4 regions of the Streptomyces sp. WAC03905 genome follow, and region 1 is predicted to be linked to each of the others. Evidence: riboswitches for the same ligand, from Rfam matches in the RefSeq annotation. Region 1 holds a riboswitch; each other region holds the start of a gene.
The links. A riboswitch is a leader RNA that binds a small molecule or an ion and turns the genes downstream of it on or off. The one in region 1 is predicted to bind cobalamin.
Positions count from the first base shown of each region.

Region 2: another riboswitch for cobalamin. It lies ahead of AC2RP6_RS07870 (CoA-acylating methylmalonate-semialdehyde dehydrogenase); the one in region 1 lies ahead of AC2RP6_RS06400 (CoA-acylating methylmalonate-semialdehyde dehydrogenase).
Region 3: another riboswitch for cobalamin. It lies ahead of AC2RP6_RS15110 (ribonucleoside-diphosphate reductase subunit alpha); the one in region 1 lies ahead of AC2RP6_RS06400 (CoA-acylating methylmalonate-semialdehyde dehydrogenase).
Region 4: another riboswitch for cobalamin. It lies ahead of AC2RP6_RS07835 (prenyltransferase/squalene oxidase repeat-containing protein); the one in region 1 lies ahead of AC2RP6_RS06400 (CoA-acylating methylmalonate-semialdehyde dehydrogenase).

Region 1 is NZ_JBXYDZ010000003.1:757,127-761,819, reverse strand. It holds gene AC2RP6_RS06405 (short-chain fatty acyl-CoA regulator family protein) at 102-1,505, shown strand; cobalamin riboswitch at 1,640-1,824, shown strand; gene AC2RP6_RS06400 (CoA-acylating methylmalonate-semialdehyde dehydrogenase) at 2,017-3,516, shown strand; gene AC2RP6_RS06395 (acyl-CoA dehydrogenase family protein) at 3,513-4,667, shown strand; gene AC2RP6_RS06390 (enoyl-CoA hydratase/isomerase family protein) at 4,664-4,693, shown strand, end outside.
Region 2 is NZ_JBXYDZ010000003.1:1,083,588-1,088,280, reverse strand. It holds gene AC2RP6_RS07880 (enoyl-CoA hydratase/isomerase family protein) at 1-47, opposite strand, end outside; gene AC2RP6_RS07875 (acyl-CoA dehydrogenase family protein) at 44-1,198, opposite strand; gene AC2RP6_RS07870 (CoA-acylating methylmalonate-semialdehyde dehydrogenase) at 1,195-2,694, opposite strand; cobalamin riboswitch at 2,890-3,060, opposite strand; gene AC2RP6_RS07865 (cobalamin-binding protein) at 3,123-4,037, shown strand; gene AC2RP6_RS07860 (short-chain fatty acyl-CoA regulator family protein) at 4,047-4,693, opposite strand, start outside.
Region 3 is NZ_JBXYDZ010000003.1:2,849,948-2,854,640, reverse strand. It holds gene AC2RP6_RS15115 (ribonucleotide-diphosphate reductase subunit beta) at 1-508, opposite strand, end outside; gene AC2RP6_RS15110 (ribonucleoside-diphosphate reductase subunit alpha) at 508-2,895, opposite strand; cobalamin riboswitch at 3,032-3,153, opposite strand; gene AC2RP6_RS15105 (GNAT family N-acetyltransferase) at 3,205-3,702, opposite strand; gene AC2RP6_RS15100 (CstA-like transporter-associated (seleno)protein) at 3,788-3,985, opposite strand; gene AC2RP6_RS15095 (carbon starvation CstA family protein) at 3,982-4,693, opposite strand, start outside.
Region 4 is NZ_JBXYDZ010000003.1:1,073,567-1,078,259, reverse strand. It holds cobalamin riboswitch at 1-44, shown strand, start outside; gene AC2RP6_RS07840 (DUF4430 domain-containing protein) at 182-676, shown strand; gene AC2RP6_RS07835 (prenyltransferase/squalene oxidase repeat-containing protein) at 739-2,151, opposite strand; cobalamin riboswitch at 2,261-2,399, opposite strand; cobalamin riboswitch at 2,447-2,578, shown strand; gene AC2RP6_RS07830 (prenyltransferase/squalene oxidase repeat-containing protein) at 2,707-4,693, shown strand, end outside.

The sequences.
Region 1 (4,693 bases):
AACTTCTGCGAATCTTCTGCGGCCGTTCTGCCAAGGTTGCGAAGGGGGTGAACGGCCGCACCATGCGTAACCTGAAGCCGGTCGAGGCCGGAGGAGGCCAGGTGAGCAAGACGTACGCGGGGGCGCGGCTGCGGAGGCTGCGCGAGGAGCGCCGGATGAGCCAGGCGGAGCTCGCCCGGGTCCTGGGCATCTCCCCGAGCTACCTGAACCAGATGGAGCACGACTCCCGTCCGCTCACCGTCCCGGTGCTGCTCCGGCTGACCGAGGCCTTCGGAGTCGACCCCGGGTTCTTCTCCGAGCGGGATACAAGCCGCCTCGTCGCCGACCTGCGCGAGGCGCTCGCGAGTGAGGTCGCCGAGGCCCGGGTTTCCCCCTCCGACCTGGCGGAACTGGCCACCCGGATGCCGGCCGTGGCCGCCGTCCTGCTGGATCTGGGGCGGCGCAGCCAGCTCCTGGCGGAGCGGCTCGCGGACACCGCGGACGGACGGGACGGCGGCCCGGCGGCGCCGCGTTCGCCGCACGAGGAGATCCGCGAGTTCTTCTACCGCCGCCAGAACTACCTCCACGACACCGACCTCGCCGCCGAGGCCCTGGCCCGGGAGATCGGCATCCGCCCCGGGGAAGTCGTCCGGGTGCTGTCGCGCCGCCTCACCGAGCACCACGGACTCCGCCTTGCCGCGGACTCCGACCGCCTCCACCACTTCGACGCGGACGCACGGGTCCTGCACCTGTCCGGCCGGCTGCGGCCGGGCCAGCAGGCGTTCCGGATGGCCACCCAGCTCGCCCTGCTGGAGTACGGGGCGGAGCTGGACCGGCTGGCTGCCGAGGACTTCCCGCAGGACTCACCCGCCCACGGCCTGGCCCGGATCGGCATCGCGAACTACTTCGCGGCCGCACTGATCCTCCCGTACGGTGCCTTCCACACCGCGGCCGAGGAGTTCCGCTACGACATCGAACGCCTCACCGACCACTTCGGCATCGGCTACGAGACCGCCTGCCACCGCCTCAGCACCCTCCAACGCCCCAGGCTGCGCGGGGTGCCCTTCTCCTTCGTCCGCGTCGACCGCGCCGGGAACATGTCCAAGCGGCAGTCCGCCACCGGATTCCACTTCTCCCGCGCGGGCGGCACCTGCCCGCTGTGGAACGTGTACGAGGCCTTCGCCGCGCCCGGCCGCATCCACGTCCAGGTGGCCGCCATGCCCGACGGGCAGCGCTACCTGTGGACCGCCCGCGCCGTCACCCGTCACCGCGGCGGCTGGGGCGAACCCGGCAAGACCTTCGCCATCGGCCTCGGCTGCGAGATCCGCCACGCGCCGCGGCTCGTCTACTCCGACGGCCTCGACCTGGACAACGCCTCGGCGGCCACCCCCATCGGGATGGGCTGCCGGCTCTGTGAACGCCTCGACTGCCCGCAGCGCGCGGTTCCGCCCCTCGGCCGCCCTCTCGCGGTCGACGAGAACAGCAGCACCTTCATCCCCTACCCGGTCGCCCGCGACCGCGGGTGAGCACCGGACCCGGCCCAGCCGGCGCGCCTCCGCCTCGGTCACCGGGTCCCCCGCCCGCACGGCGGGCAGCTCGGCAGACGATGCGCGTGCTCCGACTTCAGGGCGCGCGGCGGTGGGTCTGGACTTACTAGGACGTCCAACTATATGTTCGTGGCACAAGGTCCGCGGTGCAGGGAAGCCGGTGCAAAACCGGCACGGTCCCGCCACTGTGACCGGGGAGTGCGCTGCCGTTCACACGCCACTGACGAGGTCGGTCGGGAAGGCGGGCGGCGCGCGGTGATCCGGGAGTCAGGATACCGGCCGCGGATGTTCCGTGTTGTCCACGAGGATGGAGCAGACACGCATGGCACCGGTTTGTACCCACGACCCTGGTGATCCGGCGGAGCGCACCCGCACCACGTCCGTGCGCTCGTAGTTCTCACGGCTTTCCGCAGCGGTGCACCCCCATCCGGGTGCCGTCCGCCGGTCCGTCGTGCCATCCCCGGATCCAACCTGACGAGAGCAGGCATCCATGGTCCGTGAACTCACCCATTTCATCGGCGGAAAGCACACCCCCGGCATGTCCGGGCTCTTCGCCGACGTCTACGACCCGAACACCGGAACCGTCCAGGCCCGCGTGCCGCTGGCCGGTCGCGCCGACACCGAGGCGGCGATCGCCAACGCGGAGGAAGCGCAGGCCGATTGGGGCCAGTGGAATCCCCAGCGGCGTGCCCGGGTCCTGCTGCGTTTCCTCCGGCTCGTCGAGGGCGAACGGGAGGACCTGGCCCGCATGTTGTCGGCCGAGCACGGCAAGACCGTCGCCGACGCCCACGGTGATCTGCAGCGAGGGCTGGAGGTGGTCGAGTTCGCCGCGGGGATCCCGCACCTGCTGAAGGGCGAGTTCACCGACAACGCGGGCACCGGGATCGACGTCTACTCACTGCGCTCGCCGCTGGGCGTGGTCGCGGGCATCACCCCCTTCAACTTCCCTGCCATGATTCCGCTCTGGCAGGCCGCACCCGCACTGGCCTGCGGCAATTCCTTCATCCTGAAGCCTTCCGAGCGTGACCCGTCGGTTCCGCTGCGCCTCGCCGAGCTGTTCCTGGAGGCCGGACTGCCGCCGGGTGTGCTCAATGTGGTCAACGGCGGCAAGGAGGCCGTCGACACCCTGCTGGAGGACCCTCGCGTACAGGCCCTCGGCTTCGTCGGATCCACCCCGATCGCCGCGCACATCTACGCCACGGCCGCCGCCCACGGCAAGCGTGCCCAGTGCTTCGGCGGCGCCAAGAACCACATGATCGTCATGCCCGACGCCGATCTCGACCAGGCCGTGGAGGCCCTCATCGGCGCCGGCTACGGCTCCGCGGGCGAGCGGTGCATGGCCATCGCCGTCGCCGTCCCCGTCGGCGAGGACACCGCGAACGCCCTGGTGGCCAGGTTGAAGCAGCGGATCGCCACCCTGCGCGTGGGCCGCTCCGACGACCCCGGGGCCGACTTCGGACCGCTGGTCAGCCGCGACGCCCTGGACCGGGTGAACCGCTACGTCGGCATCGGAGCCACCGAGGGCGCCGAACTCGTCGTCGACGGCCGCGGGTTCACCCTGCCCGGACACGAGAACGGCTACTTCGCCGGAGCCACCCTCTTCGACCGCGTGACCCCCCAGATGCGGATCTACCGCGAGGAGGTCTTCGGCCCGGTGCTGTCCGTCGTACGGGCCGCCGACTACGAGGAAGCCCTGCGCCTGCCCACCGAGCACCCGTACGGCAACGGCGTCGCGATCTTCACCCGCGACGGCGACACCGCACGCGACTTCACCCGCCGGGTGGGCGCCGGCATGGTCGGCGTCAACGTGCCGATCCCCGTCCCCGTGGCCTACCACACCTTCGGCGGCTGGAAGCGGTCCGGCTTCGGCGACCTCAACCAGCACGGCCCCGACTCCGTCCGCTTCTACACCCGCACCAAGACCGTCACCTCGCGCTGGCCCTCCGGGGCCAAGGAGGCCGCGAGCTTCACCATCCCGACGATGGGCTGAACGCCGTGACGACCACCCTCACCGAGGACCAGCTCGCCCTCGCCGAAGTCACCCTCGACTTCGCCCAGGAGCAGCTCGCCCCGCACGCCGTCGCCTGGGACCAGGACAAGCACTTCCCCGTCGACGTCATCCGCCGGGCCGCCGCGCTCGGCCTCGCCGGCGTCTACGTCCGTGAGGAGAACGGCGGTTCGGGCCTGTCCCGCGCCGACGGCGTCCTCGTCTTCGAGACCCTCGCCACCGGCTGCCCGTCCATCGCCGGATACCTCTCCATCCACAACATGGTCGCCTGGATGGTCGACCGCTACGGCGACCGCTCCCAGCGCGAGCGCTGGCTGCCCGGCCTCTGTACCGCCGCGACCCTGGGCAGTTACTGCCTGACCGAACCGGGCGCCGGGTCGGACGCCGCCGCGCTGCGCACGCGCGCCGAGCGGCAGGGCGACCACTACGTGCTGACGGGGGTGAAGCAGTTCATCTCCGGAGCCGGCGCGTCGGACGTCTATGTGGTCATGGCGCGGACGGGTGACGCCGGCCCGGCCGGGATCTCGGCCTTCGTCGTCGAGCGCCAGGACCCGGGGGTGTCCTTCGGGCCCAACGAGCGCAAGATGGGCTGGAACGCGCAACCCACCCGCCAGGTGATCCTCGACGGCGTCCGCGTCCCCGCCGACCGGCGCCTCGGCGCCGAGGGCGGCGGCTTCCGCATCGCCATGAACGGCCTCAACGGCGGTCGCCTCGGCATCGCCGCCTGCTCCCTCGGCGGCGCCCAGAGCGCCCTGGACCGCTCGCTGTCCCACCTGGCCGACCGCGAGGCCTTCGGCAGCCGCCTGCTGGACGCCCAGGCCCTGCAATTCCGCCTCGCCGACATGGCCACCGAGCTGGCAGCCGCCCGCGCCCTGGTCCGGCAGGCCGCCGAAGCCCTCGACACCGGGGATCCGCTGGCCCCGCGCCTGTGCGCCATGGCCAAACGCTTCGCCACCGACACCGGGTACGCGGTCGCCGACGCCGCCCTTCAGCTGCACGGCGGCTACGGCTACCTCAGCGAGTACGGCATCGAGAAGATCGTCCGCGACCTGCGGGTCCACCAGATCCTGGAAGGCACCAACGAGGTCATGCGCGTCATCGTCGCGCGCGGACTGACGGAGACCCTGCGATGACCAACGAAGCCCCTGAAGTCCGCGAC
Region 2 (4,693 bases), 330 kb from region 1:
GTGCGGGTGAGGACGTGGTCGTGATCGGTCGGTGTGTGGTTGGTCATCGCAGGGTCTCCGTGAGTCCGCGCGCGACGATGACGCGCATGACCTCGTTGGTGCCTTCCAGGATCTGGTGGACGCGCAGGTCGCGGACGATCTTCTCGATGCCGTACTCGCTGAGGTAGCCGTAGCCGCCGTGCAGCTGGAGGGCCGCGTCGGCGACCGTGTACCCGGTGTCGGTGGCGAACCGCTTGGCCATCGCGCACAGTCGCGGGGCCAGCGCATCGCCCGTGTCGAGGGCCTCGGCGGCCTGCCGGACCAGGGCGCGGGCGGCGGCCAGCTCGGTGGCCATGTCGGCCAGCCGGAACTGGAGCGCCTGGCGGTCCAGGAGCCGACTGCCGAAGGCCTCGCGGTCCGCCAGGTAGGACAGCGACCGGTCCAGGGCGCTCTGGCCGCCGCCGAGCGAGCAGGCGGCGATGCCGAGTCGGCCGCCGTTGAGGCCGCTCATGGCGATGCGGAAGCCGTCGCCCTCCGAGCCCAGCCGCCGGTCGGCGGGGAGGCGGACGCCGTCGAGGACGACCTGGCGGGTCGGCTGGGCGTTCCAGCCCATCTTCCGTTCGTTCGGCCCGAACGAGACCCCCGGGTCCTCGCGTTCGACGACGAACGCGGAGATCCCGCCCGGGCCCGACTCGCCGGTCCTCGCCATGACCACGTACACGCCGGCCGATCCGGCACCGGAGATGAACTGCTTGACGCCGGTCAGGACGTAGTGGTCACCCTGCCGCTCCGCGCGGGTGCGCAGCGCGGCGGCGTCCGATCCCGCGCCCGGTTCGGTCAGGCAGTAGCTGCCCAGGGTCGCCGCGGAGCACAGGCCGGGCAGCCAGCGGGCGCGCTGGGCGTCGTCGCCGTAGCGGTCGATCATCCAGGCGACCATGTTGTGGATGGACAGGTAGCCGGCGATGGACGGGCAGCCGGTGGCGAGGGTTTCGAAGACGAGGACGCCGTCGCTGCGTGACAGGCCCGAGCCGCCGTGTTCCTCGCGGACGTACACACCGGCGAGACCGAGGGCGGCGGCCTGTCGGATGACGTCGACGGGGAAGTGCTTGTCCTGGTCCCATGCCAGGGCATGGGGGGCCAGTTGCTCCTGGGCGAAGTCGAGGGTGACCTCGGCCAGGGCGAGCTGGTCCTCGGTGAGGGCGGTGGTCACGGCGCTCACCCCATCGTCGGGATGGTGAAGCTCGCGCCTTCCTTGACCCCGGAGGGCCAGCGCGAGGTGACGGTCTTGGTGCGGGTGTAGAAGCGGATCGAGTCCGGGCCGTGCTGGTTCAGGTCGCCGAATCCGGAGCGCTTCCAGCCGCCGAAGGTGTGGTAGGCGACCGGTACCGGGATGGGGACGTTGACGCCGACCATGCCGGTGTTGACGCGGCGTGTGAACTCGCGGGCGGTGTCCCCGTCGCGGGTGAAGATCGCCACTCCGTTGCCGTACGGGTGCTCGCTCGGCAGGCGCAGGGCCTCCTCGAAGTCGGCGGCTCGGACGACCGACAGGACGGGGCCGAAGATCTCCTCGCGGTAGACGCGCATCTGCGGGGTGACCCGGTCGAAGAGGGAGGCGCCGGCGAAGTAGCCGTTCTCGTGGCCTTCCAGAGTGAACCCGCGGCCGTCGACGACGAGTTCGGCTCCCTCGTTGACGCCGATGTCGACGTAGCGGCGGACCCGGTCGAGGGCGTCCCGGCTGACCAGCGGCCCGAAGTCGGCCTCCGGGTCGTCGGACCGGCCGATCTTCAGGGTGGCGATGCGGTCCTTGAGGGCGGCGACCAGCCGGTCGGCCGTCTCCTCGCCGACGGGTACGGCGACGGAGATGGCCATGCAGCGCTCGCCCGCCGAGCCGTAGCCGGCGCCGATGAGGGCGTCGACGGCCTGGTCGAGGTCCGCGTCCGGCATCACGATCATGTGGTTCTTGGCGCCGCCGAAGCACTGGGCGCGCTTGCCGTGGGACGCGGCGGTGGCGTAGATGTGCGCGGCGATCGGGGTCGAGCCGACGAAGCCGAGGGCCTGGACGCGCGGGTCTTCGAGGAGGGTGTCGACGGACTCCTTGCCGCCGTTGACCACGTTGAGCACGCCCGGCGGCAGTCCCGCCTCCAGGAACAGCTCCGCGAGCCGCAGCGGTACCGACGGATCGCGCTCGGACGGCTTGAGGATGAACGCGTTCCCGCAGGCCAGCGCGGGCGCGGCCTGCCACAGCGGGATCATCGCGGGGAAGTTGAACGGCGTGATGCCGGCGACCACGCCGAGCGGGCTGCGCAGGGAGTGCACGTCGATGCCGGTTCCGGCGTTGTCGGTGAACTCCCCCTTGAGGAGGTGCGGGATCCCGGCGGCGAACTCGACCACCTCCAGGCCGCGTTGCAGGTCGCCGTGGGCGTCGGCCACGGTCTTGCCGTGCTCGGAAGACAGAAGCCTGGCCAGGCTCTCGCGTTCGCCTTCGACGAGCTGGAGGAAGCGCAGCAGCACGCGGGCGCGTCGCTGAGGGTTCCACTGCCCCCAATCGACCTGCGCCTCCTCGGCGTTGGCGATGGCGGCCTCGGTGTCGGCGCGCCCGGCCAGGGGCACGCGCGCCTGGACGGCGCCGGTGTTGGGGTCGTACACGTCGGCGAAGAGTCCGGAGGTGCCGGTGGTGTGCTTTCCGCCGATGAAATGGGTGAGTTCACGGACCATGGGTGCCTGCTCTCGTCAGGTTGGATCCGGGGATGGCACGGCAGACCGGCGGACGACACCCTGATGGGGGTGTGCCGCTGCGGAAAGCCGTGGGAACTACGAGCGCACGGAAGTGGTGTGCGTGCGCTCCGCCGGATCACCAGGGTCGTGGGTACAAACCGGTGCCATGCGTGTCTGCTCCATCCTCGTGGACAAACGCGGGAACAATCCGCGGCCGGTATCCTGACTCCCGGATCCCCGCGCGCCGCCCGCCTTCCCGACAGACTTCGTCAGTGGCGTGTGGATGGCAGCACACTCCCCGGTCACAGTGGCGGGACCGTGCCGGATTCACACCGGCTTCCCTGCACCGCGGACCTTGTGCCAGGAACATATAGTTGGACGTCCTAGTAAGTCCAGACTCACCGCTCGGGCGGGCCTAGAGTCGCCGTATGCGCATCGTCTCCCTGCTCCCGGCGGCCACCGACATCGTGGCGGACCTCGGACTCGTCTCCGACCTGGTCGGACGCACCCACGAATGCGACTGGCCGCCCGCAGCGGTCGCCTCCGTACCCGTCGTGACCCGGGCCGAATTCGACGCGGACGTGCTCACCAGCCGGGAGATCTCCACCGCGGTGGGCGGCGCGGCACACAGTGGATCCTCGCTCTACACCCTGGACACGGAGGCGCTCGCCGCCCTCGCACCGGACGTCCTGCTCACCCAGGACCTCTGCCAGGTCTGCGCGGTGTCCTACGAGGCGGTCTCCCACGCGGTGCGCGTCATGGACGCCGGCCCCCGGGTGCTGAGCCTGGAGCCGCGGACGTTGGACGACGTACTGGACTGCCTGGTCACGGTGGGCGAGCTGCTGGGGGTGGGGGAGGCTGCCGAGCGGCGACGCACGGAGTTGCGTGGCCGCCTGGCCGAGGTCCGGCGCCGCACGGCGGGGCGAGCGCGGCCCCGGGTCGTCGCCATCGAGTGGCTCGACCCGCTCTGGCCCGCCGGCCACTGGGTACCGGAGCAGATCGCCGCGGCCGGCGGCGAAGCGCTCCTGGCCGAGCCCGGTGAGCACACCAAGCCGATGACGTGGGAGGCGGTACGCGAGGCCCGCCCGGACGTGATCCTCGTGCTCCCGTGCGGTTTCCCGCCCGAGCGGACCATGACGGAGCTCGACCTGCTCACCGCCCAGCCGGGCTGGCACGAACTGCCCGCCGTGGCGGCCGGCGAGGTGTGGGTCCTGGACGGACCTGCGTACTTCAACCGGCCGGGCCCCCGCGTGGTCCGCGGCGCCGAGGTGCTCGCCCACGTGCTCCACGGCGTACGGGCGGGGGACCCGGTGACCGAGGCGGAGGCTCGGCGGCTGCGGTGAGCCGGATCCTCAGCCCCGGTCCCGGGCGACGGGGTAGGGGATGAACGTGCTGCTGTTCTCGTCAACGGTGAGTGTCCGGCCGAGGGGCGGGACGGCGCGCTGGGGGCAGTCGAGGCGTTCGCAGAGCCGGCATCCCATGCCGATGGGGGTGGCGGCGGAGGCGTTGTCCAGGTCGAGGCCGTCGGAGTAGACGAGCCGGGACGCATGCCGGATCTCGCAGCCAAGCCCGATGGCGAAGGTCTTGCCGGGCTCGCCCCAGCCGCCGCGGTGCCGGGTGACGGCCCGGGCGGTCCACAGGTAACGCTGGCCGTCGGGCATGGCGGCGACCTGGACGTGGATCCGGCTGGGCGCGGCGAAGGCCTCGTACACGTTCCACAGCGGACAGGTGCCGCCCGCGCGGGAGAAGTGGAACCCGGTCGCCGACTGCCTCTTGGACATGTTCCCGGCCCGGTCGACCCGCACGAAGGAGAACGGCACCCCGCGCAGCCTGGGACGTTGCAGGGTGCTCAGGCGGTGGCAGACGGTCTCGTAGCCGAGGCCGAAGTGGTCGGTGAGGCGTTCGATGTCGTAGCGGAACTCTTCGGCGGCCGTGTGGAAGGCGCGGTACGGGAGGATCAGTGCGGCGGCGAAGTAGTTGGCGATGCCGATGCGGGCCA
Region 3 (4,693 bases), 2.1 Mb from region 1:
GCAGGAAGCGGCGGCGGTCGGCCTGCGTCTCCAGCCGCTCGATCTTCTCGACCGAGTCCATCCACTTGAAGCAGAACTGCGCCTTCTCGCGGATCGACGGGATCTCCTCGACCGCGTCGAAGGCGGCCGCACGGTCGTCCGGGTCGGGCAGGTAGGTGTCGAGCAGCGTCAGGTAGAACTGGACGTGCACGGCCTCCTCGAACAGCTGGCGCGACAGGTACAGGCGCGCCTCCGGGGAGTTGATGTGCTTGTAGAGGGTCAGCACCAGGTTGTTCGAGACGATCGAGTCGCCCGTCGCGAAGAACGCGACCAGACGGCCGATCATGTGCTGCTCGGCGGGCGTCAGCTTCGCGAGGTCCGCGACGTCCGAGTGGAGGTCGACCTCCTCGACGGTCCAGGTGTTCTTGATCGCGTCCCGGTAGCGCTCGTAGAAGTCCGGGTAGCGCATCGGACGGAGCGTCAGCTCGAAGCCCGGGTCCAGGAGGTTCTTCTTGTCGGTGGAGCTCATTACTGGCACGCCTCGCAGGACTCGGGGTTCTCAAGGGAGCAGGCCAGCGCCTCGGCGTCGACGGCCTGCGGGAGGGCCACCGGAGCGGCGGTGGCGGCCTGCGCGGCGCGGGCGATCTTCGTCGCGGGGCGCGAGCGCAGGTAGTACGTGGTCTTCAGGCCCTGCTTCCAGGCGTACGCGTACATCGAGCTGAGCTTGCCGATGGTGGGCGTCTCCAGGAACAGGTTCAGCGACTGCGACTGGTCGAGGAACGGCGTACGGGCCGCCGCCATGTCGATCAGGCCGCGCTGCGGGATCTCCCACGCCGTGCGGTACAGCTCGCGCACCTCGGCCGGGATCCAGCCGAAGCCCTGCACCGAGCCCGAGGAGTCGCGCAGCGCCTCACGGGTCTGGGCGTCCCACACGCCGAGCGCCTTCAGCTCCTCCACCAGGTAGCCGTTCACCTGGAGGAACTCGCCCGAGAGGGTCTCGCGCTTGAAGAGGTTGGAGACCTGCGGCTCGATGCACTCGTAGACGCCGGCGATCGAGGCGATCGTGGCCGTCGGGGCGATCGCCAGCAGCAGGGAGTTGCGCATGCCGGTCTCGGCGACGCGGGCGCGCAGCGCGTCCCAGCGCTCCGGCCAGTTCAGCTCGACGCCGTAGTGGTCCGGGTGCAGGACACCGCGCGCGGTGCGGGTCTGCTCCCAGGCGGGCAGCGGGCCGCTGCGCTCGGCGAGGTCGCAGGAGGCCTCGTACGCGGCCAGCATGATGCGCTCGGAGAGCTTGGTGGACAGCGCCTTCGCCTCGGGGGAGTCGAAGGGCAGCTTGAGCTTGAAGAAGACGTCCTGGAGGCCCATCGCGCCCAGGCCCACCGGACGCCAGCGGGCGTTGGAGCGGCCGGCCTGCTCGGTCGGGTAGAAGTTGATGTCCACCACGCGGTCGAGGAAGGTGACGGCCGTGCGGACGGTCTCGTCGAGGCGCTCCCAGTCGATCTCGCCCGTGTCCGTGAGCACGAAGGCGCCCAGGTTGACCGAGCCGAGGTTGCAGACGGCCGTCTCGCCGTCGTCGGTGACCTCGATGATCTCGGTGCACAGGTTCGAGGAGTGGACGACGGTGCCCGGCTCGGCGGTCTGGTTCGCCGTCCGGTTGGAGGCGTCCTTGAAGGTCATCCAGCCCTGGCCGGTCTGCGCGAGGGTGCGCATCATCCGGCCGTACAGGTCGCGGGCGGGCATGGTCTTGCGGGCCAGGCCGTCCGCCTCGGCCTTGCGGTAGGCGGCGTCGAACGCGTCGCCCCACAGGTCGACCAGCTCGGGCACGTCGGCCGGGGAGAACAGCGACCACTCGGCGTCGGCGTTCACGCGGCGCATGAACTCGTCGGGGACCCAGTGGGCGAGGTTGAGGTTGTGGGTGCGGCGCTGGTCCTCACCGGTGTTGTCGCGGAGCTCCAGGAACTCCTCGATGTCCGCGTGCCAGGTCTCCAGGTACACCGCGGCGGCGCCCTTGCGGCGGCCGCCCTGGTTGACCGCGGCGACGGAGGCGTCGAGGGTCTTCAGGAACGGCACGATGCCGTTGGAGTGGCCGTTGGTGCCGCGGATCAGGGAACCGCGGGCGCGGATGCGGGAGTACGACAGGCCGATGCCGCCCGCGTGCTTGGACAGGCGCGCGACCTGGTGGTAGCGGTCGTAGATCGAGTCCAGCTCGTCCAGCGGGGAGTCCAGCAGGTAGCAGGAGGACATCTGCGGGTGCCGGGTGCCGGAGTTGAAGAGCGTCGGGGAGGAGGGCAGGTAGTCGAGGCGGCTCATCAGCCGGTAGAGCGAGGCGACTTCCTCGACGGCCTGGACGCTCTCGTCCGCGGCGAGACCGCAGGCCACGCGCAGCATGAAGAACTGCGGGGTCTCGATGACCTGACGGGTGATGGGGTGGCGCAGCAGGTAGCGGCTGTGCAGGGTGCGCAGGCCGAAGAAGCCGAAGCGGTCGTCGGCGCCCTCGGCGAGGGTGTGCTCGACCAGCGCGTCCAGGCGGCTCGCGTGCGCGCGTACGAACGCGGCGGTGCGGTCGGCGATCAGGCCCTCGCGGTGGCCGACCTCGACGGAGGCGGAGAAGGAGGTGGAGCCCTGGCTCGCGGCCTCGTCGCGCACGGCCAGCGTCAGCAGGCGGGCGGCGAGCTTCGAGTACGCGGGGTCCTCGGAGATCAGCCCGGCGGCGGACTCGGTGGCCAGCCCCCGCAGTTCGGCCTCGTCGGCGGCGGAACTGCGGCCGCGGAGCGCGGCGGCGGCGACGCGGCCGGGGTCGGTGTCGGGGAGGTCCGCCGTCAGTTCGGTGAGGGTACGCAGCAGCGTGGCCCCCGGGCCCTCGGTGTTGTCGCCAGAAACGGACTCGGCGCGCGGTGCGGAAGGCGCGATGGTCACGGCGGAAGCTCTCCCTCGCTCGGCCCGGGCAACGGCGGGCGGGCGCGGGCGCATGCGGGCGTGGCAGAACGGGCACACCGCACGGCGTCCACCGGCCCAACCGCGAGGCCCGGACGTGTCGGCACCCGGTTCGGTCGATCCGGGCGCGCTGACGGCAGGTCATCGGACTTGGTGTCCGGTTGTCGGACACTTCATACCGTTGCGGGACAGTTCCGGATTCCCACCGGATTCCCCTGCGGCGACAGCAGGCATGAGCATACATGTGGGGGCGCCCTTGTGCGGCACCCCCAACATGTAGTGTCGGCGTGGCTACAGCTTGAGTCGGTACGTCAGGAGTTTCAGGCCCTCGATGGGCGCCCAGTCCCGCTCCGGCGTGCGCTCGAAGCCCAGCCGCACGTAGATCCGGTGGGCCCCGGCCATGCTGCGCTGGGTGGACAGGACGACGCCCGTGACGCCCTCGATCGCCCGCGCCCGCTCGATGCAGGCCCGCACCAGGGCCTCGCCGGCGCCCTGGCCCCGGGCCGCGTGGGCGACCGCCAGCATCCGGAACTCCGCCTCGTCCGGACCGGCGATGTCGGCGAGCGGGCTGCCGGGTGCGGCGAAGGTCACCCCGCCCAGGACCCGCCCGTCGCGCTCGGCGACGAGCACCTCGGCCCGTGCGGCACGGCCGGCCACGTCGCGCAGCACGTGCAGATAGGCGTCGTCCTCGTTGAAGTCCAGGTGCCCGTCGGCGAGGTAGGCCTGCGCCGTGATCCCGCCCAGCGTCTCGTAGTCGGCGGGCACCGCCGTTCTGATCACCATGTCCATGCGGTCGAGTGTGCAGGACGTCCCCGGCGGGGGACGCGCGCAGGCCCCGCCGCGGGGTGCGGCGGGGCCTGTCGGTCGGTGGGGCTCAGCAGCAGCGGAAGCCCTCGCGGGGGTCCGCCTCGCGGGCGTCGGTGCGGGCGCGCTCGAAGGCGCGGCGGGTGAGGACCTCCGCGTCCGGGTCGTGGGAGCGGGCGTGGGCCACGTAGCGGTCGTAGGCGGCCTCCCCCGAGAACTCCCGTACGTAGTACCTCGCCCGGGCCAGGGCGGCGCGTACGCCGCTCACCCCACCGGCTCCTTGACCTGCCCGCCGCCCGGGTCGCGATCCGCCGCCGCGGCGGCGGCGAGCTCCGCCCGCTCCTCGGGGGTGGCGATCAGACCGGCCGGGGCCACGATCTTCGACTCGGTCCACGGGACCTCGGACAGCGTCGCCGAACCGGGGTCGCGGACGGCCTTGAGGCAGGTCCGCAGCGCGTCGGCGAGGACCACGATGATCAGGACCGCGAAGAGGGCGCACAGGACGCCGTCGACCGTGGCGTTGGTGACGACGGTGTGCATGTCGTCCATGTTCTTGGCCGGGGCGAGGACCTTGTCGGCGTCGATGCCGGCCTGGTACTTGTCGCGCTGGGCGAAGAAGCCGACCTTCACGTCGTCGGAGAAGACCTTCTGGTAGCTCGCGGTGAGGGTCACGGTGGCGTCCCAGACCAGCGGCACGCCCGTCACCCACGCCCACTTGAGCCGGCCGGACTTCACCAGCAGCGTGGTGCAGACGGCCAGGGCGACCGCGGCGAGCAGCTGGTTGGCGATGCCGAAGAGCGGGAAGAGCTGGTTGATGCCGCCCAGCGGGTCCTTGATGCCGACCCACAGGAAGTAGCCCCACGCGCCGACGACGATCGCGCTCGCGAACCACACGCCGGGCTTCCAGCTGACGTCCTTGAAGGACTTGTGGACGTTTCCGAGGGTGTCCTGCAGCATGAACCGGCCCACGCGGGTG
Region 4 (4,693 bases), 320 kb from region 1:
CCTGCGCCGCGAGTCGGGATGCCCGCCGCGCGGCAGCATCCGCTTCCACTGTCACGGTCTGCAGAGCGAAGCCCGGTACCGCCGGAACACCACGTCAGCGCGCTCGTACGCCTGCCGCGGGTGGGACGTCCCGGTCGCGGGAGCCGCATCGGCCGACCGGACCGGTCAGAAAGGCCACTCCATGCGCCTGAGCCCCGCCCGCCACGCCGTCGTCACCACGGCCGCCCTGGGACTCGTCCTCACCGGCCTCACCGCCGTCCCGGCCGTCGCCCACGCCAAGCCGGTCAACACCAACGCCCCGGTCAAGGTCAACCTCACCGTGCAGGGCCCCGACGGGCAGCTGTTCAAGGGGAAGATCACGACCAAGGGTCACGACGTGACCACCGCCACCGGCGGCACCCACAAGTGCGACGGCACCAACGGCGGCGCCAACCCGAGCAAGGTCCCCACCCCGACCGCCGCCCTGGACGACGCCGCCCGCCTTAACTACTTCGCCTGGGACGGCACCTGGTACGCCTCGTTCGACGACTTCTCCGTCGACACCATCAAGGGTGTCAGCGGGGGCGGCTCGGCCTACTGGAACATATCCGTCAACGGCACGCCCACCCCGGTCGGCGGCTGCCAGTTCAAGCTGAACGCGGGCGACCAGGTGTCGTTCGTCTGGACCTCCTTCTGATCCGAGCAGGTGCCGCACCACGGGCGGGGGAGCAGGACGCGTACCCCCGCCCGTCGCACGTCTCAGGCGCCCCAGCGCAGCGCGATGGTGTCGCCCACGTTGATCACCTTGTTGCGGGCGGCTCCGGCGAAGGCGGAGCCGTCCACGCTCACCTTCCAGGTGTTGGAGCCGCTGTTGGCCTTGCCGTTGACGGCAGTGATGGTGCCGGTGCCGGAGGACGGCGTCACGCTGGTGACACAGCCGGCCGGGGTGGCCGCCGTGGTCGCCGCGTTCAGGACGTCGCCGAGGGTGGTGGTCGTGCCGGTCGGGGTGAAGGAGACCGAGCAGACCTTCAGGCCGCCGGCGCCGTCGTCCACGGTGAGCGCCAGCTTGGTGGCGGTCCCCGAGGTGAACGTCGACTGGGCCACCCACTGTGGGGCGCCCGGGGTGACCGGGACGGGCGGGGTGGAGGTGAAGCCGCCGCCGGCGACCGCGCGCAACGAGTCGATCGAGGCGTAGGCGGTGGGGCTGGTGTCGGCCGGCTTGTACTTGAAGCCGCCGCCGGGGTTGTACTGGTTGGCGATGAGGAAGTCGATCGGGGTCTTGCCGGCGGTGGTGAGGAAATCCCCGGTCTGGGGGTTGATGCCGCAGGCGTTGAGCCCGGCGACGGCCCAGCCGTTGGAGCTGGTGTTGACGCCGTACATCGAGTTGAAGGCGCCCGAGGTGGTGACGAGCTTGCTCTTGAGGAAGTTCTTCGCCTGGACGACGTCGGTGTCGGTGCCCGGGACGCCCGAGGCGCACAGGGCGGCCATGGCGGCGCCGGTCATGTCGATGTCGCCGGCGGTGGCCAGAGCGGTCGGGTTGCCCTCGGCCTTGCTGTACTGCCAGCCGCCGTCGTTGTGCTGGTTCGCGCGGATGCGTGCGACGAGGGAGTTGGTGAGGGCCTGCGGTATGCGGGCGCTGCCCGTCTGGGTCTTGGCGCCGCCGAGGGCGAGGGCGGCGAAGACGGTGCCGTTGAAGTTGGCGGAGGGGCCGAAGTAGCCGGGCTCGGGGGTCTGCCAGTAGGAGTAGATGTTCGCGATCAGGTTGCGGGAGGCGGAGACCCGGGCCGGGTCGATACCGGCCGCGTACGCGTTCAGGGTGCCGCGCTCATAGTCGGTGACGACCGGGGAGGCCGAGGGCCAGCCGGACGTGGACAGCAGGTTCCGGTAGACGGTCCGGGCGTTCTTCGTGGTGTCCCCGCCCGGCGCGACGTCGACGACCGCGGTACCCGCGGCGGCGAAGGCGCTGAAGGCCCACTCGTTGGACAATCCAGAGCCGGCGTAGGAACCATCGGCGGCCTGAAGGGACTTGAGGTACGCCACACCGTTCGTCTTCGACGTGGCGATCTGGGCGGGCGTCGACGTGGCCGCGGCGGGCACCACGGCGAGGGCGAACGCGCCGACTGCGGCAGGGACCGCAATCGCGAGGCGGCGGGGGGTGAGGGAACGGTTCATGACCTGCTCCTGAGATCGGCGAACGCCGGCCGACCTCGCCCGGGGACCGTGCGCGGACCGCGGCACGACCTGGGGAAGGGGCCGCCGTCCGGGACGCGTGGTACGGCTTCCTGATGCTTCGTCACCGCACGGGCATTCGGGCTCGGCACGGCGTCCGCCGTGCCACACCGCTGCGCGTCAGCCCCGGATTCTCACCGAGTTCCCCCATGTGGCGCCCAGGACGCTACCCCAGTGATCAAGGGTCCGCCAGCATGGCGCCAAGTGCCCTGCCCCGGCAGCCGGATGAGACGCATCCCACCTTGACGGTGCACTCGGGGCCGTGTTCCATGGCGGCTGACAAGTACTCAGCCCCAGGGGAAGCCGGTCGAATTCCGGCGCTGACCCGCAACCGTAGGCCCGGCGATCGTCCCGGGCGAGCCGGATTGCCTGTGGCCGTGTCATGAACGAAGAGCGCCGTCGCGGACTACGGCGTGGTCGTCAACGCCCCTGCGGACATCGCGCACGGGGCGTCTCGCCACGTACCCCGTCCGTCCGGCCTGGACGAGGGGGCTGCGGGTGGACACCGAACAGTGGGCAGGCCAGCACACGAGCGCCAGACATCGGCTGCTGTCCATCACGGCGGCGATGCTGCTCGTCTGCGGTGTGACCGTCGCCTTCCTCGCGCCGTCCACGACGGCGACGGCCGACCCGGTCAAGGACTGCACGGCCACGGTCGGCGCGGTCGTGGCCGTCGACTTCGGCCCGTTCGGCGGCAAGGTCGAACGCGGCTGCGACACGACCCCGACCACCGGCTACGACCTGCTCCACGAAGCCGGATTCACCACCACCGGCACCGTCCACGACGGCCCCGCCTTCATCTGCCGGATCGGCTACGGCTCCTTCAACTCCGGTACGCAGTACCCGACGCCGGACAAGGAGCCCTGCCAGCTCACCCCGCAGGCCTCTGCCTACTGGTCCTACTGGACGGCCTCGCCCGGGCAGGCGAACTGGACGTACAGCCCGCTCGGCGCGATGGCCCGTACCCCCAAGCCGGGTGACGTGGACGCGTGGGTCTTCGGCGGCACGGACGTCGGCGGCAGCACCGGCAAGCCCACCTTCTCCCCGGACGACGTCCGCGCCGGCGGCGGGGCCTCGCCCAAGCCCACCGACACGAGCGGGCCCGTCGTCCCGCCCGGCGCGGTCGACCTCCCCGCGGCCACCCGCTGGCTCACCGCACAGCTCAAGGACGGCGAACGCGTCGTTGACGAGGGCTCCGAAACCCCCAACTACACCCTGACCGCCGAGACCGCCCTCGCCCTGGCCGCCGCCGACCCGAAGAGCCCGGCGGCCGCGAAGGTAGCCGCCTTCCTGGCCCGGCCCGAGCACACCGAGGCGTACGCCTACCCGTCCGGCAAGGACCGGGCGCCGGAAGCGGCGGCCGCGGCCCGGCTCGCCCTCGTGGCCGAGGCGACGGGCGGCAACCCCCGCGCCGTCGGCGGCCACGACCTGCTCGGCGACCTCGTGAAGGACGTATGCACCAGCGGATCGGACGCCCCCACGCCCGTACCCGGCTGCACCGTCAGGGGTGACTTTCCCACCACCTCCGGCCAGGCCGAGGGGCAGGCCCTGGCCGTGATCGCCCTGCTCGGGGGCGGCGTCCGCCCGCCCGCCGACGCAGTGGCCCGCCTGACCGACATGCAGTGCCAGGACGGTGGCTTCACCAGCATGCTGATCCGCCGCGGCGACGGCTGCGACAGCGAGCCCGGAGCCACCGGCCTCGCCGCCCTCGCCCTCCAACGGGCCGGCGGCCACGAGGCGGAGGTGGCCAAGGCCCGCGACTTCCTGAAGAAGGCCCAGCTCGCGGACGGTGGCCTGCCCGCCGCCGCGTACGGCACGGTGGGCAGCGCGTACGCCACCGGCTTCGCAGCCCAGGCCCTGCGCCACCTGGGCGAGACAGACCGGGCGGACGCGGCCGTCTCCTGGCTGTCCAAGCAGCAACTGCCCAGCGGCGCTTTCGCCTTCGAGGCCGGCGGCACCGACCCGCTGCTGTTCGCCACCGTCCCCGCCGTCATCGCCGGGGCCAAGAGCGACCTGGTCACCCTGACCACCAAGAAGCCCGAGCCCTCGCCCTCCCCGACCGGTCCCACCACCGGGCCGACGCCCCGTCCCGAGGGCGGACCGGACCTCAAGAAGGGCTCGGCCTACCTCACCGACCCCACCCGGCTCATCCAGGGCCACTACTACGAGAGCACCGCCGGCACCGGCTTCGCCGACTACGGCCTGACCATCGACGGTGCGTACGCCCTGGCCGCCACCGGCGCCGACAACGCGGCCCTGCGCGGCATCGTCGACTTCCTCGATCACGGCGGCAAGGACGGCACCGGCCGCACCCTCGCCTCCTGGACGAACATTGGCACCAAGTACGCGGGCGGCGGCTCCCTCGGCAAGGCGGCCCTGCTCGCCGAGGCCGTCGGCCGCGACCCCCGCCACTTCGGCGGCCAGGACCTGATCACCGCCCTCGCCAAGGCCGTCTGCCCGGCCAAGACCCCGGCGCCCGACCGCT